Regions from separate parts of the Kitasatospora sp. NPDC048545 genome, predicted to be linked through region 3. Evidence: riboswitches for the same ligand, from Rfam matches in the RefSeq annotation. Region 3 holds a riboswitch; each other region holds the start of a gene.

Region 1 (3,837 bases), on a different contig from region 3:
GAACTGGACGCCGAGCGGGCGGCCAACGACGGCGCGTACCTGAGGTTCCTGCGCGAACCGCGGATGTCCGCCGGGCTCTACGCGCTCTCCCCCGGTGACACCGACCCGCAGACCGCGCACGAGCAGGACGAGATCTACCAGGTGATCAGCGGCCGGGCCGAGTTGACGGTCGGCGCCGAGACCGCGACGGTCGGGCGCGGCACGGTGGTGTACGTCCCGGCCGGCACCCCGCACCGGTTCCACCACGTCACCGAGGAACTGCGGGTGCTGGTGGTGTTCTCGCCGCCGGAGGACTGAGCCTAGGGTCGTCCGCATGACCCGCAGCCTCACCGAAGAACTCTGGGCGGCCATCGAGCCGGTCTACGCCGAGATCCTCGCCCACCCCTTCCTCGCCGGCCTCACCGACGGCACCCTGCCGCGCGAGGTCTTCCGCCACTTCGTCGTCCAGGACTCGCACTACCTGCGCGACTACGCCCGCGCCCTCGCCGTCTGCGCCGCCAAGGCGCCCGGCGAGGAGGACGTCCGGGCCTTCGCCGACGACGCGGTCGGCGCGCTGGCCGCCGAGCAGGGCATGCACGCCGAGTTCCTGACCGCCTTCGGCGGCACCGCCGAGCAGGCCGCCGCCGAACCGGTGCTGCCCACCACCCGGGCCTACACCAGCTACCTGCTGGCCACCGTCTACGGCGGCTCCTTCGCCGAGGCGGTCGGCGCGGTGCTGCCCTGCTACTGGATCTACGCCCGGGTCGGCGAGGCGCTGCTCGCCCAGGGCTCCCCCGACCCGCTCTACGCCAAGTGGATCGCGACCTACGGCGACGAGGCGTTCCAGTCCGTGGTCCGCCGGGTGCTGGCGCTCACCGACCGGCTCGGCGAGGAGCTCTCCCCGGTCGAGCGCCGCAAGGTGGTCGAGCACTTCGTGACCACCTCGCGCTACGAGTGGATGTTCTGGGACGCCGCCTGGTGCGGTGAGCGCTGGCCCGTCTGACCTGCGGCGCAGCCGTTTCCCCGGCCGTTCGGCGGGGGTCTCCCAGGGGGTCGCCCCGTAGACCCGCAGGGGGTGTTCCCGGGGGTCGGGGTCGGGGTGATCTCGGGGTTCTCTCCGGGCCGTTGGCCCTCGTTCCGGCACTCGGGCCCCCGTACGATCGAAGTATCGAAAGCAAGCGGGATGCGGCACCGGACGGCGGCCGACCCGAGGGGAGAAGAGGTACGGACATGGCTGAGCTCTGGAAGTCGCTGCCCTCGTGGGTGCGCAACATCGTCATCCCGGTGCTGGTCCTGGTGCTGGCCTGGAACATCGTCGCCTTCGTCTTCGGCGTGGTCGGTGCCCTGCTGAGCATCGTGCTCAAGCTGCTCGTGGTCGTCGGAATCGCGGCCGCCGTGGTGATCCTGGTGAAGAAGGCCGCCAAGAGCTGACGCCCTCCCCGATCGCCGCCCTGAGGCCCGGTCCCCGTCACGGGGAGCCGGGCCTCGGCCGTTCCCGGCCGGTCACCCGGCGGTCACCCGGCCGTGGACCCGCTCTGGACCTGCGGCAATCGGCTCGCTACCGTGTTGGGCGTCATGTGCAGGCAACACCGCCTGCGACGCGGGAGCTCGGAGCACCGGGCTGAGAGGGCGCTGACCGGGACGTCGACGGACGGACCGACGGCTGCGTCGACCGCAGGAACCTGGACCGGGTAATGCCGGCGTAGGGAGTAGAGGTCAGATGACCACGTTCGACGCACAGCCGCAGTCTGCCCAGAGCGCCCCCAGCAGCGAGCGCACCGGCTACCCGACGCCGGCCTGGAGCAAGGCCTACCGCGAGGGATCCCGCCCCGACCTGCGGGTCCCGTACCGGGAGGTGCGGCTCACCAACGGCAGGTCCGTCCCGCTGTACGACACCTCAGGCCCGTACACCGACCCGGCGTACGAGCCCGACGTGCGGCGCGGCCTGCCCGCGCTGCGCGACCCCTGGATCCGCCAGCGCGGCGACGTCGAGGAGTACGACGGCCGCGAGCCGCGCCCCGAGGACGACGGCATCAAGCACACCGCGCCGCGCGGCGGGAACCTGCGCAACCTGGACGCCGTCTTCCCCGGCCGTCCGCGCCGCCCGCTGCGCGGTCGCGGCGGTACGGCCGTCACCCAACTCGCCTACGCCAAGCGGGGCGTGGTGACGCCGGAGATGGAGTTCGTGGCCCTGCGGGAGGGCCTGGAGCCCGAGTTCGTGCGCGCCGAGGTGGCCCGCGGACGGGCCGTCATCCCGGTGAACGTGAACCACCCGGAGGTGGAGCCGTCCGTCATCGGCACCAACTTCCTGGTGAAGATCAACGCCAACATCGGCAACTCGGCCGTCACCTCCTCGATCGAGGAGGAGGTGGAGAAGATGACCTGGGCCACCCGCTGGGGTGCCGACACCGTCATGGACCTCTCCACCGGCCGCAACATCCACACCACCCGCGAGTGGATCCTGCGCAACTCCCCCGTGCCGATCGGTACCGTGCCGCTCTACCAGGCGCTGGAGAAGGTCGACGGCAAGGCCGAGGAGCTGAGCTGGGATGTCTACCGGGACACCATCGTCGAGCAGTGCGAGCAGGGCGTCGACTACATGACCGTCCACGCCGGTGTGCTGCTGCGCTACGTCCCGCTCACCGCCCGCCGCAAGACCGGCATCGTCTCGCGCGGCGGGTCGATCATGGCGGCCTGGTGCCTGGCGCACCACCAGGAGAACTTCCTCTACACCAACTTCGAGGAACTCTGCGACATCCTCGCCTCCTACGACGTCACCTTCTCGCTCGGTGACGGCCTGCGCCCCGGCTCGATCGCCGACGCCAACGACGAGGCGCAGTTCGCCGAGCTGCAGACCCTCGGCGAGCTCGGCCGGATCGCCCGCGAGCGCGACGTCCAGGTGATGATCGAGGGCCCGGGCCACGTCCCGATGCACAAGATCAAGGAGAACATGGATCTCCAGAAGGAGATCTGCGACGAGGCGCCGTTCTACACCCTCGGCCCGCTGACCACCGACGTCGCCCCCGGCTACGACCACATCACCTCGGGCATCGGCGCCGCGATGATCGCCTGGTGGGGCACCGCGATGCTCTGCTACGTCACGCCCAAGGAGCACCTGGGCCTGCCCAACCGCGACGACGTCAAGACCGGCGTGATCACCTACAAGATCGCCGCCCACGCCGCCGACCTCGCCAAGGGCCACCCCGGCGCCCAGGAGTGGGACGACGCCCTCTCCGACGCCCGCTTCGAGTTCCGCTGGGAGGACCAGTTCAACCTGGCCCTCGACCCGGAGACCGCCCGCGACTTCCACGACGAGACCCTCCCCGCCGAACCCGCCAAGACGGCCCACTTCTGCTCCATGTGCGGCCCGAAGTTCTGTTCGATGAAGATCTCCCAGAAGATCCGCGACGAACACGGCGACGGCGCGACGGCCGTGGCGTCCGGCTACGACGCGGAGGCCGAGGCCGGCATGCAGGCCATGTCCGAGGAGTTCAAGGCCCAGGGCAACCGGGTCTACCTCCCGCTGGCCGACTGACGGCAGGTGCCGAGGCGCTGCGCTGGGCCCCGAAAGCGGTGTCCGGCGCAGCGCCGCGCACGTTCGGGTGCGCAGGTGGAATCCGGTCGGCGGATTCTCGGGTGTGGGTCGGAGCCCGAGGATCTCGCGGACGAGTGCGAGCCCCCGCTCCGGGGAGAGATTCCGGGGACGGCCGGTGAGCAGGCCGTCCAGGACCGTGTCGACGTCGGAGCCGTCGGGAGCCCGGACGGCGTCGAGCGGCAGCGCTCGGCCACCGTGTCGGCGTCACCGGCGGCCGCAGTGAGCGCCTCTTCCTGCGGATTCGTCAGGTCGTTCATGATCGG
Region 2 (3,837 bases), on a different contig from region 3:
CCAGCCCGGGGCCGTCGATGAACGCCGCAGGGACCTGCAGCGACTTGTTCGGGCCCCGCCGGACGGCGATCAGGCCGCCGTTCTTGACCAGGTCACGCACCTCGGTGACCCGGACCCCCCACTGCTCCGAGATGTCGGGCAGGTACATCCACTCGGTGACCAGGGATTCAATCTTGCTTTCGATCTCACTCACGCCACCAGACTGCCACCTCCACGGCCCACCGCGCACCAGGCGCTACCCGGCGACGGCCGACTTCAGCGGCACCGCCGGGTCCGCCGCGCGGGCCGGATCCAGGGCCGTGCCGCGCTCGATCAGCTTCCGCCCCTGGGTGAGGTCGCGCGGCCGGTCCACCGTCAGCAGCGCACTCGGCACCCCGTCGCGCAGCCAGAGCACCGCCCACGAGGCGTCCTGCGGGCCGCCGCGCCACAGCGGCTCGTCGCCCTCGGCGTGCCGACCCGCGTACTGCACCATCCGCCCGAACTGCTCCGACCAGAAGTACGGCACCGGGTCGTACGGCGGTGCGTCCGTGCCGAGGACGGCGGCGGCCACCGCCTCGCCGGACTGCAGGGCATGATCCCAGTGCTGGACGGCCAGCCGGGCACCGGCCCGGGCCGAGGGGTAACTGACGCAGTCGCCGGCCGCGAAGACGCCGGGCAGGGAGGTGCGCAGCCGTGCGTCCACCACGACGGCGCCGGCGCCGTCCAGCTCGATCCCGGAACCCGCCAGCCACGCGGTCGCGGGCCGGGCGCCGACACCGACGACCACCTCGTCCGCGGGCAGGTGCGAGCCGTCCGCCAGCAGCACCGCGCCGGGCTCGACGGCGGCCACCCCGACCCCGCAGCGCAGGTCGACGCCGGCCTCGGCGTACCAGGCGGCCATCGCCGAGCCGACCTCGGTCGGCAGCGCGCCGGGCAGCGGCGCCGGGCCCGCCTCGACCACGGTCACCTCGCAGCCCGCCTCGCGGGCCGCGGTGGACACCTCGGCGCCGATCCAGCCCGCGCCGACCAGCACCAGCCGCAGACCGGGCCGCAGCAGCGCGCGCAGCGCCAGGGCGTCGTCCAGGGTGTGCAGCAGGTGCGCGCGCTCGGCGCCGGGCAGGGCCCGCGGGACGGCGCCGGTGGCGATCACCAGCGAGCCGTACGGGAGGTCGCCGTCGTCGGTGTGCAGCACGCCGGGGGCGAGGCCGGTGGCCCGGCGGCCGGCGAGCACCTCGACGCCGAGGTGCGCGTAGTCGACGTCCAGGGTGGTGCTGTCGCTCTTGCCGAGCAGCACGTCCTTGGAGAGCGGAGGCCGGTCGTACGGCGCGTGCGGCTCCTCGCCGACCAGCGTGATCCGCCCGCGCCAGCCGCCCTGCCGCAGTTTGAGGGCGCACTGCGCCCCGGCCAGCCCGGCCCCGACGACGACCACCCGATCCGTTCCGCTCAGCTCTGCCACGCCCGTCACTGTACTCAGCGCCGGGCTGCCGCCCGGGGGCCGTCCACCCTTCGTACGGCCCTTCGGCCCGGCCGGGCCCCGGCGTTATGGTGGGGGCACCATCGCGGGAGCCCGGCGAACCGGGCTGAGAGGCGGGCTGGCACGGCCCGCGACCGTCCGAACCTGATCCGGGTCATACCGGCGAAGGGAGAGGAGCAGCTTTGACACGCTTGCCATCAGGCGCCCACGCCGACGTCCTGGTGATCGGCGGAGGCATCATCGGCCTCGCCGTCGCCTGGCGGGCGGCGCAGCGCGGGCTGCGGACCCTCGTGGTCGACCCCGACCCCGGCGGCGGGGCGGCCAGGGTCGCGGCCGGGATGCTCGCCCCGGTCACCGAGCTCCAGTACGGCGAGGAGCCGCTGCTTCGCCTCGGCATGGCCTCCAACGAACGCTACGCGGCCTTCGCCGCCGAACTCACCGAGGCGAGCGGCGGCGCGGACACCGGCTACCGCGCCTGCGGCACGATCGCCGTCGCGCTGGACTCCGACGACCGCGAGGAACTGCGCGAACTGCACGCCTTCCACCGGCGGCTGGGCCTGGACTCGACGTGGCTGACCGGCCGGGAGGCCCGCAAGCTGGAGCCGATGCTCGCCCCCGGTGTGCGCGGCGGCCTGCACGTCGCGGACGACCACCAGGTGGACGGCCGGCGGATGCTCACCGCGCTGCTGCTCGCCGGGGAGCGCGCAGGCGTCACCGTCCGGCGCGCCGAGGCGGTGGAGCTGCTGGTCGAGGGCGGCCGCGCGGTCGGCGCCCGGCTGGGCACCGGGGAGCGGGTGACCGCCGACCGGGTCGTGCTCGCCGCCGGGCCGCACAGCCACCGGCTGGCCGGCCTGCCGGAGGGCGTGCTGCCCGCGGTCCGCCCGGTGAAGGGGCAGGTGCTGCGCCTGCGGATCCCCGCCGCCTACCGGCCGTTCCTCTCCCGCAACGTCCGTGCCGTGGTGCGCGGCGGGCACATCTACCTGGTGCCCCGGGCGAACGGCGAGCTGGTGATCGGCGCGACCACCGAGGAACAGGGCTACGACACCACGGTCACCGCCGGCGGGGTGTACGAACTCCTGCGCGACGCGCATGAGTTGGTCCCCGGCATCACCGAACTCCCGCTCGTGGAGACCTCGGCGGGCCTGCGCCCCGGCTCACCCGACAACGCGCCGCTGCTCGGCCCGACCGCGCTCCCCGGGCTGGTCGCCGCCACCGGCCACCACCGCAACGGCGTGCTGCTCGCCCCGGTGACCGCCGACGTGCTCGCCGAGTACCTGGCCACCGGCGAACTCCCGCCACTGGCACAGCCGTTCACCCCCACCCGGTTCTCCCCCGACCGCTCCACCACGAAGGCCCTGGCATGACCGAGACCACCCCCACCGACACCGCGCCGGCCGAGATCGCCCTGACCGTCAACGGCGAGCCCCGCGCGGTGGCCGCCACGACCACCCTCGCCGAGCTGGTCGCCACCGTGAGCCGCGCCAACACCGGCGTCGCCGCCGCCCTCAACGAGGCCGTGGTCCCCCGCAGTTCATGGCCCGGGACGCCGCTGAACGCGGGCGACCGGATCGAGATCCTCACCGCCGTCCAGGGAGGCTGAGATGGCCGACGACCTGCTGACCATCGCCGGGACGACCTTCTCCTCCCGGCTGATCATGGGCACCGGCGGCGCGCCGAGCCTGGAGGTCCTGGAGCGCGCGCTGCTCGCCTCCGGCACCGAGCTGACCACCGTCGCGATGCGCCGGGTCGACGCCGGCACCCAGGGATCCGTCCTGGACGTGCTCACCCGCAACGGCATCCGCGTCCTGCCCAACACGGCCGGCTGCTTCACCGCCGGCGAGGCCGTGCTGACGGCCCGGCTGGCCCGCGAGGCGCTCGGCACCGACTGGGTGAAGCTGGAGGTGATCGCCGACGAGCGGACCCTCCTGCCGGACCCGATCGAGCTGCTGGACGCCGCCGAGACCCTGGTCGACGACGGCTTCACGGTACTGCCGTACACCAACGACGACCCGGTGCTGGCCCGCAAGTTGGAGGACGTCGGCTGCGCCGCGATCATGCCGCTGGGTTCACCGATCGGCTCCGGCCTCGGCATCCGCAACCCGCACAACTTCCAGCTGATCGTGGAGAGCGCGAGCGTCCCGGTGATCCTGGACGCGGGCGCCGGCACCGCCTCCGACGTCGCACTGGCGATGGAACTCGGCTGCTCCGCCGTGATGCTGGCCTCCGCGGTGACCCGGGCCCAGGACCCGGTGCTGATGGCCGAGGCGATGCGGCACGCCGCCGAGGCGGGCCGGCTCGCCCACCGGGCCGGCCGCATCCCGCGCCGCTTCCACGCCGAGGCGTCGTCCGCGATGGCCGGCCGGGCGGACCTGGACACCCGGGAA
Region 3 (3,837 bases):
GCCGAGTTGATGCCGACCACCGCGCCGCCGGAGTCGAGCAGCGGGCCACCGGAGTTGCCGGGGTTGATCGAGGCGTCGGTCTGCAGGGCGTTCATGTACGAGGCCTGCGAGCCGGTCTCGTCGCCGGAGGCGACCGGGCGGTCCTTGGCGCTGATGATGCCGCTGGTGACGGTGGACTCCAGGCCGTACGGCGCGCCGATCGCGACGGTGGCGTCGCCGACGTTGACCTTGTCGGAGTCGGCCAGCGGCAGCGGGGCCAGCTTGCTCTTCGGCGGGTTGTCGATCTTGACCACGGCGACGTCGTAGCCCTCGGCGTGGCCCAGCACCGACGCGTTGTACGAGGTGCCGTCGGCGAACTTGACGGTCAGTTTGCCGCCGTTGAGGGTCGGCGCGACCACGTGGTTGTTGGTGAGGATGTGGCCCTCGGTGTCGAAGACGAAGCCGGTGCCGGTGCCCGACTCGCCGTTGCCCTGCGCCTTGATGGTGACGACGCTGGGCAGCGCCTTCTGCGCGATGGCGGCGATCGAGCCCGGGGCAGGCTCGTTCTTCTGGGTGTCGCTGGCCTGGACGGTGGTGCTGCGGTGGTCGTCCGCGGAGGTGCTGCGGCTGTTGCGGTCGGCCACGGTCACGCCGAGCGCGCCGCCGGCCACGCCGGCGACCAGGGCGACGGCCGCGATCAGGGCGACCAGGCCGCCGCGCTTCCTGCGCGGGCCGCCGCCGTTCGGGCCGCCGGGGTACTCGGCCGGGTAGCCGAGCGGGCCGTTCGGGCCGTTCGGGCCGCCGGGGTGGCCCGCGCCGCCGGAGGCGGCGTCGTGGGACGGTCCCCAGCCGCCGAGCGGCTGGCCTGCGCCGAACGGGTGGTGGCCGTGCGCGGCGGGCGCACCGGGTGCCGCCGGGGTGCCCGGCGCGGGCGCGGCGGCACCGTACGGGTCGTGCGCGCCGGCGGCGGGGACGCCGTGGGTCGGGGTGGCGTACGGGTTGGCGGCCGGCGGCAGCGCCGGGGCCACGGGCGCGGCGGCCGGGGTGGCGGGCGGCAGGACCGGCGGTGGCGCGTCGATGTACCCGGTGACCGGATCGACGGCGGGCTGCTCGGCGACGGCGGGGACCGGCGCGGCGGGCGCCTCGGACGCGGCCGGGGCCTCCGGCGCGGGGACCTTGGTGAAGGCGACGGTGGGCTTGTGCCCGCCCTCCGCCGGGGCGTCGACCGGGGCGGCCTCGGCCGCGGGCGCCGCCTCGGGCTCGGGCACCCGGCTGAACGCCATGGTCGGCTTGTGCCCGCCTTCCGCCGGGGCGTCGACCGGGGTGTCCCCGGCGGCCTCGGGGACCCGGCGGAAGGCCATGGTCGACTGGTGCCCGCCCTGAGCGGGGCCGTCGGAAACGGCGTCGGCCGCTCCCTGGCCGGCGGGCTGCTCCCCCTGCGGCCCGGTGGGCCCAACCTCGCGCTCGGTGCTCACGGACGACCTCCATAGCTGGCAGAACCAAGGACCATAGTTTTTCGCACTGTCGATTCGATTGCCGTAAGGACCCCTCTGAAGAACTCATAAGAATCCTTAGCCGGTGCCGACGGCCGTGGGCTCCCCACCCCCTGCCGGGCGTCCCGCGATGCGGACCGCGCACGCCCTGGCCTTGGGTGTTCGCCCCCGTGCCGGTTAGCCTGTCGCTCCAAACTGACACGCGGGAGCTTGGACCGACCAGGCTGAGAGTGCGCATGTCGACCGTACGCCACGCGAGCGAGGCGGACGTTCGAGGGGGCGCTGACCGCCGGAACCTGTCCGGGTAATGCCGGCGTAGGGAGTATCGGCCATGCCGCCTGCTTCTCCATCCTCCTCGTCGGGCGCGCCCGCGCCCGAGGGCTTCCCCGCCCCCGCGGAGTCCCCCGACCCGTCGGCCGGGGCCACCGCCGTCCTGGACCGCCCCGACCGGGCCGGCCGGGTCGAGGCGCCGCTGGTCCTGGACACCGAGCCGCCGCGCACGCTGCGCTTCCGGGACCACTTCGCGCTCTGGATGAATCTGGGCGTCAGCCTGATCGGCTTCTCCACCGCCGCCACCGTGCTCGGCGCCCCCGGCAGCGAACTCTCGCTGGCCGCCGCGGTGACCGCGATCGCGGTCGGCACGGCGGTCGGCACCGCGATGCTCGGCGTGGCCGCGCTGATCGGCGCCCGGACCGGCGCCCCCGCGATGGCGAACCTGCGCGGGCTGTTCGGCACCCGGCTGTCGTACGTGCCGACGGTGCTGAACATCGTGCAGTGCGTCGGCTGGGGCGTGTTCGAGCTGCTGACGATCTCGGCGGGCGCCCAGACCGTCGCCCACACGACCGGCTACCGCTGGCTGTTCGTGCTGCTCGCGGGCGCGCTGACCACCGCGCTGACCATCTGGCCGCTGGGCTCGATCGCGGTGCTGCGCCGGTTCGTGGCCGGGGCGGTCGCCGTCGCGATGGTGTACTTCACCGTCCAGCTGGGCCGCCTGGGCGTGCCGGACCCGGGCGCCGGCAACTGGCACGGCTTCCTCGGCGCGACCGACGCGATGATCGCGGTGTCGATCTCCTTCGTCCCGCTGGCAGCCGACTACACCCGGCACTCGCGCACCCCGCGCTCGGCGTTCTGGGGCAGCTTCTCCGGCTACACGGTCGCCCAGGTCTGGTGCTACGTGCTCGGCCTGATGGCGCTGCTGCAGTCCGGCGGCGACCCGGACAAGATCTTCGACTCCTTCCTCGGGGTCTGGGCCGGCTGGCTGTTCCTGCTGGTCCTGGTGCTGCGCGAGACCGACCAGTCCTTCGCCAACGTGTACTCGACCGCGATGTCGGTGCAGAACCTGCTGCCGAAGGCGGACCGCCGGGTGCTGAGCGGCGGGATCGGCGTGCTGACCACGGTGCTGGCGCTGCAGATCGACACGTTCACCGACACCTACGCCAACTTCCTCGGGCTGATCGGCTCGGTGTTCGTGCCGCTGCTGGCGGTGCTGGCGGTGGACTTCTTCTTCGGCGCCGGACGCCGCGGCTGGGACCTCTCCGAGGACGCGCCGTCCCGCTGGACGATGCTGCTGCCGTGGGTGCTGGGCTTCGCCGTCTACCAGTTCATCGCGCCGACCAAGGTCGCCGGCTGGTGGACGGACTTCTGGACCTCCGCCCAGGAGGCGCTGCACTTCACCCCGCAGGAGTGGACGTCCGCCTCGCTGTTCGCCTTCCTGGTGCCCGCCCTGGTCACCTGGGCGCTCACCCCGCTCTCCCGCCGCGCGGCGCGCTGACGCCCCGCGGCCCGGGCACCCGGCGGCCCGGCACCGCCGGCCGCCGGGCCGTTCGACCGCCCGGCACCCCGCAGACGGCCCCACGGGTTGGGGCCGTCTTCGCCCCCGCTTCACCTCCGCCGCCTATCGTTGGCCCTGTGACCAGCCCAGACCTGTCCTCGGCGGCGGCGCGCACCGCGCCGCCCGTCCAGGTGATCGCCCACCGCGGTTCCTCCCACGCCCTGCCCGAACACACCCTCGCGGCCTACCGCCGCGCCCTCGACGAGGGCGCCGACGCGGTGGAGTGCGACGTGCGGGTGACCGCCGACGGCCACCTGGTCTGCGTGCACGACCGGCGGATCGGCCGGGTGTCCAACGGCCGCGGCACCGTCTCGGCGATGACGCTCGCCGAGCTGGAGGCCTACGACTTCGGCGCCTGGAAGACCGGCCGCCCCAGCACCGACCCCGAGCTGCGCGGCGTGCTGCGGCTGGACCGCCTGCTGGAGCTGGTGGTGGACTGCGGCCGCCCGGTGGACCTGGCGATCGAGACCAAGCACCCGGTGCGCTTCCGCGGCCTGGTGGAGGCCGAGCTGCTGCGGACGCTGGAGCGGTACA

What was found. A riboswitch is a leader RNA that binds a small molecule or an ion and turns the genes downstream of it on or off. The one in region 3 is predicted to bind thiamine pyrophosphate.
Region 1: another riboswitch for thiamine pyrophosphate. It lies ahead of thiC (phosphomethylpyrimidine synthase ThiC); the one in region 3 lies ahead of AB0D10_RS10000 (cytosine permease).
Region 2: another riboswitch for thiamine pyrophosphate. It lies ahead of thiO (glycine oxidase ThiO); the one in region 3 lies ahead of AB0D10_RS10000 (cytosine permease).

Annotation. Positions count from the first base shown of each region.
Region 1 is NZ_JBEZIQ010000022.1:87,726-91,562, reverse strand. It holds gene AB0D10_RS21760 (cupin domain-containing protein) at 1-297, shown strand, start outside; gene tenA (thiaminase II) at 314-982, shown strand; gene AB0D10_RS21750 (DUF5326 family protein) at 1,210-1,410, shown strand; TPP riboswitch at 1,570-1,705, shown strand; gene thiC (phosphomethylpyrimidine synthase ThiC) at 1,700-3,514, shown strand.
Region 2 is NZ_JBEZIQ010000038.1:83,457-87,293, reverse strand. It holds gene AB0D10_RS30490 (Rv2175c family DNA-binding protein) at 1-193, opposite strand, end outside; gene AB0D10_RS30485 (FAD-dependent oxidoreductase) at 236-1,444, opposite strand; TPP riboswitch at 1,529-1,641, shown strand; gene thiO (glycine oxidase ThiO) at 1,636-2,817, shown strand; gene thiS (sulfur carrier protein ThiS) at 2,814-3,053, shown strand; gene AB0D10_RS30470 (thiazole synthase) at 3,055-3,837, shown strand, end outside.
Region 3 is NZ_JBEZIQ010000007.1:180,802-184,638, forward strand. It holds gene AB0D10_RS09995 (trypsin-like peptidase domain-containing protein) at 1-1,454, opposite strand, end outside; TPP riboswitch at 1,665-1,811, shown strand; gene AB0D10_RS10000 (cytosine permease) at 1,804-3,243, shown strand; gene AB0D10_RS10005 (glycerophosphodiester phosphodiesterase family protein) at 3,381-3,837, shown strand, end outside.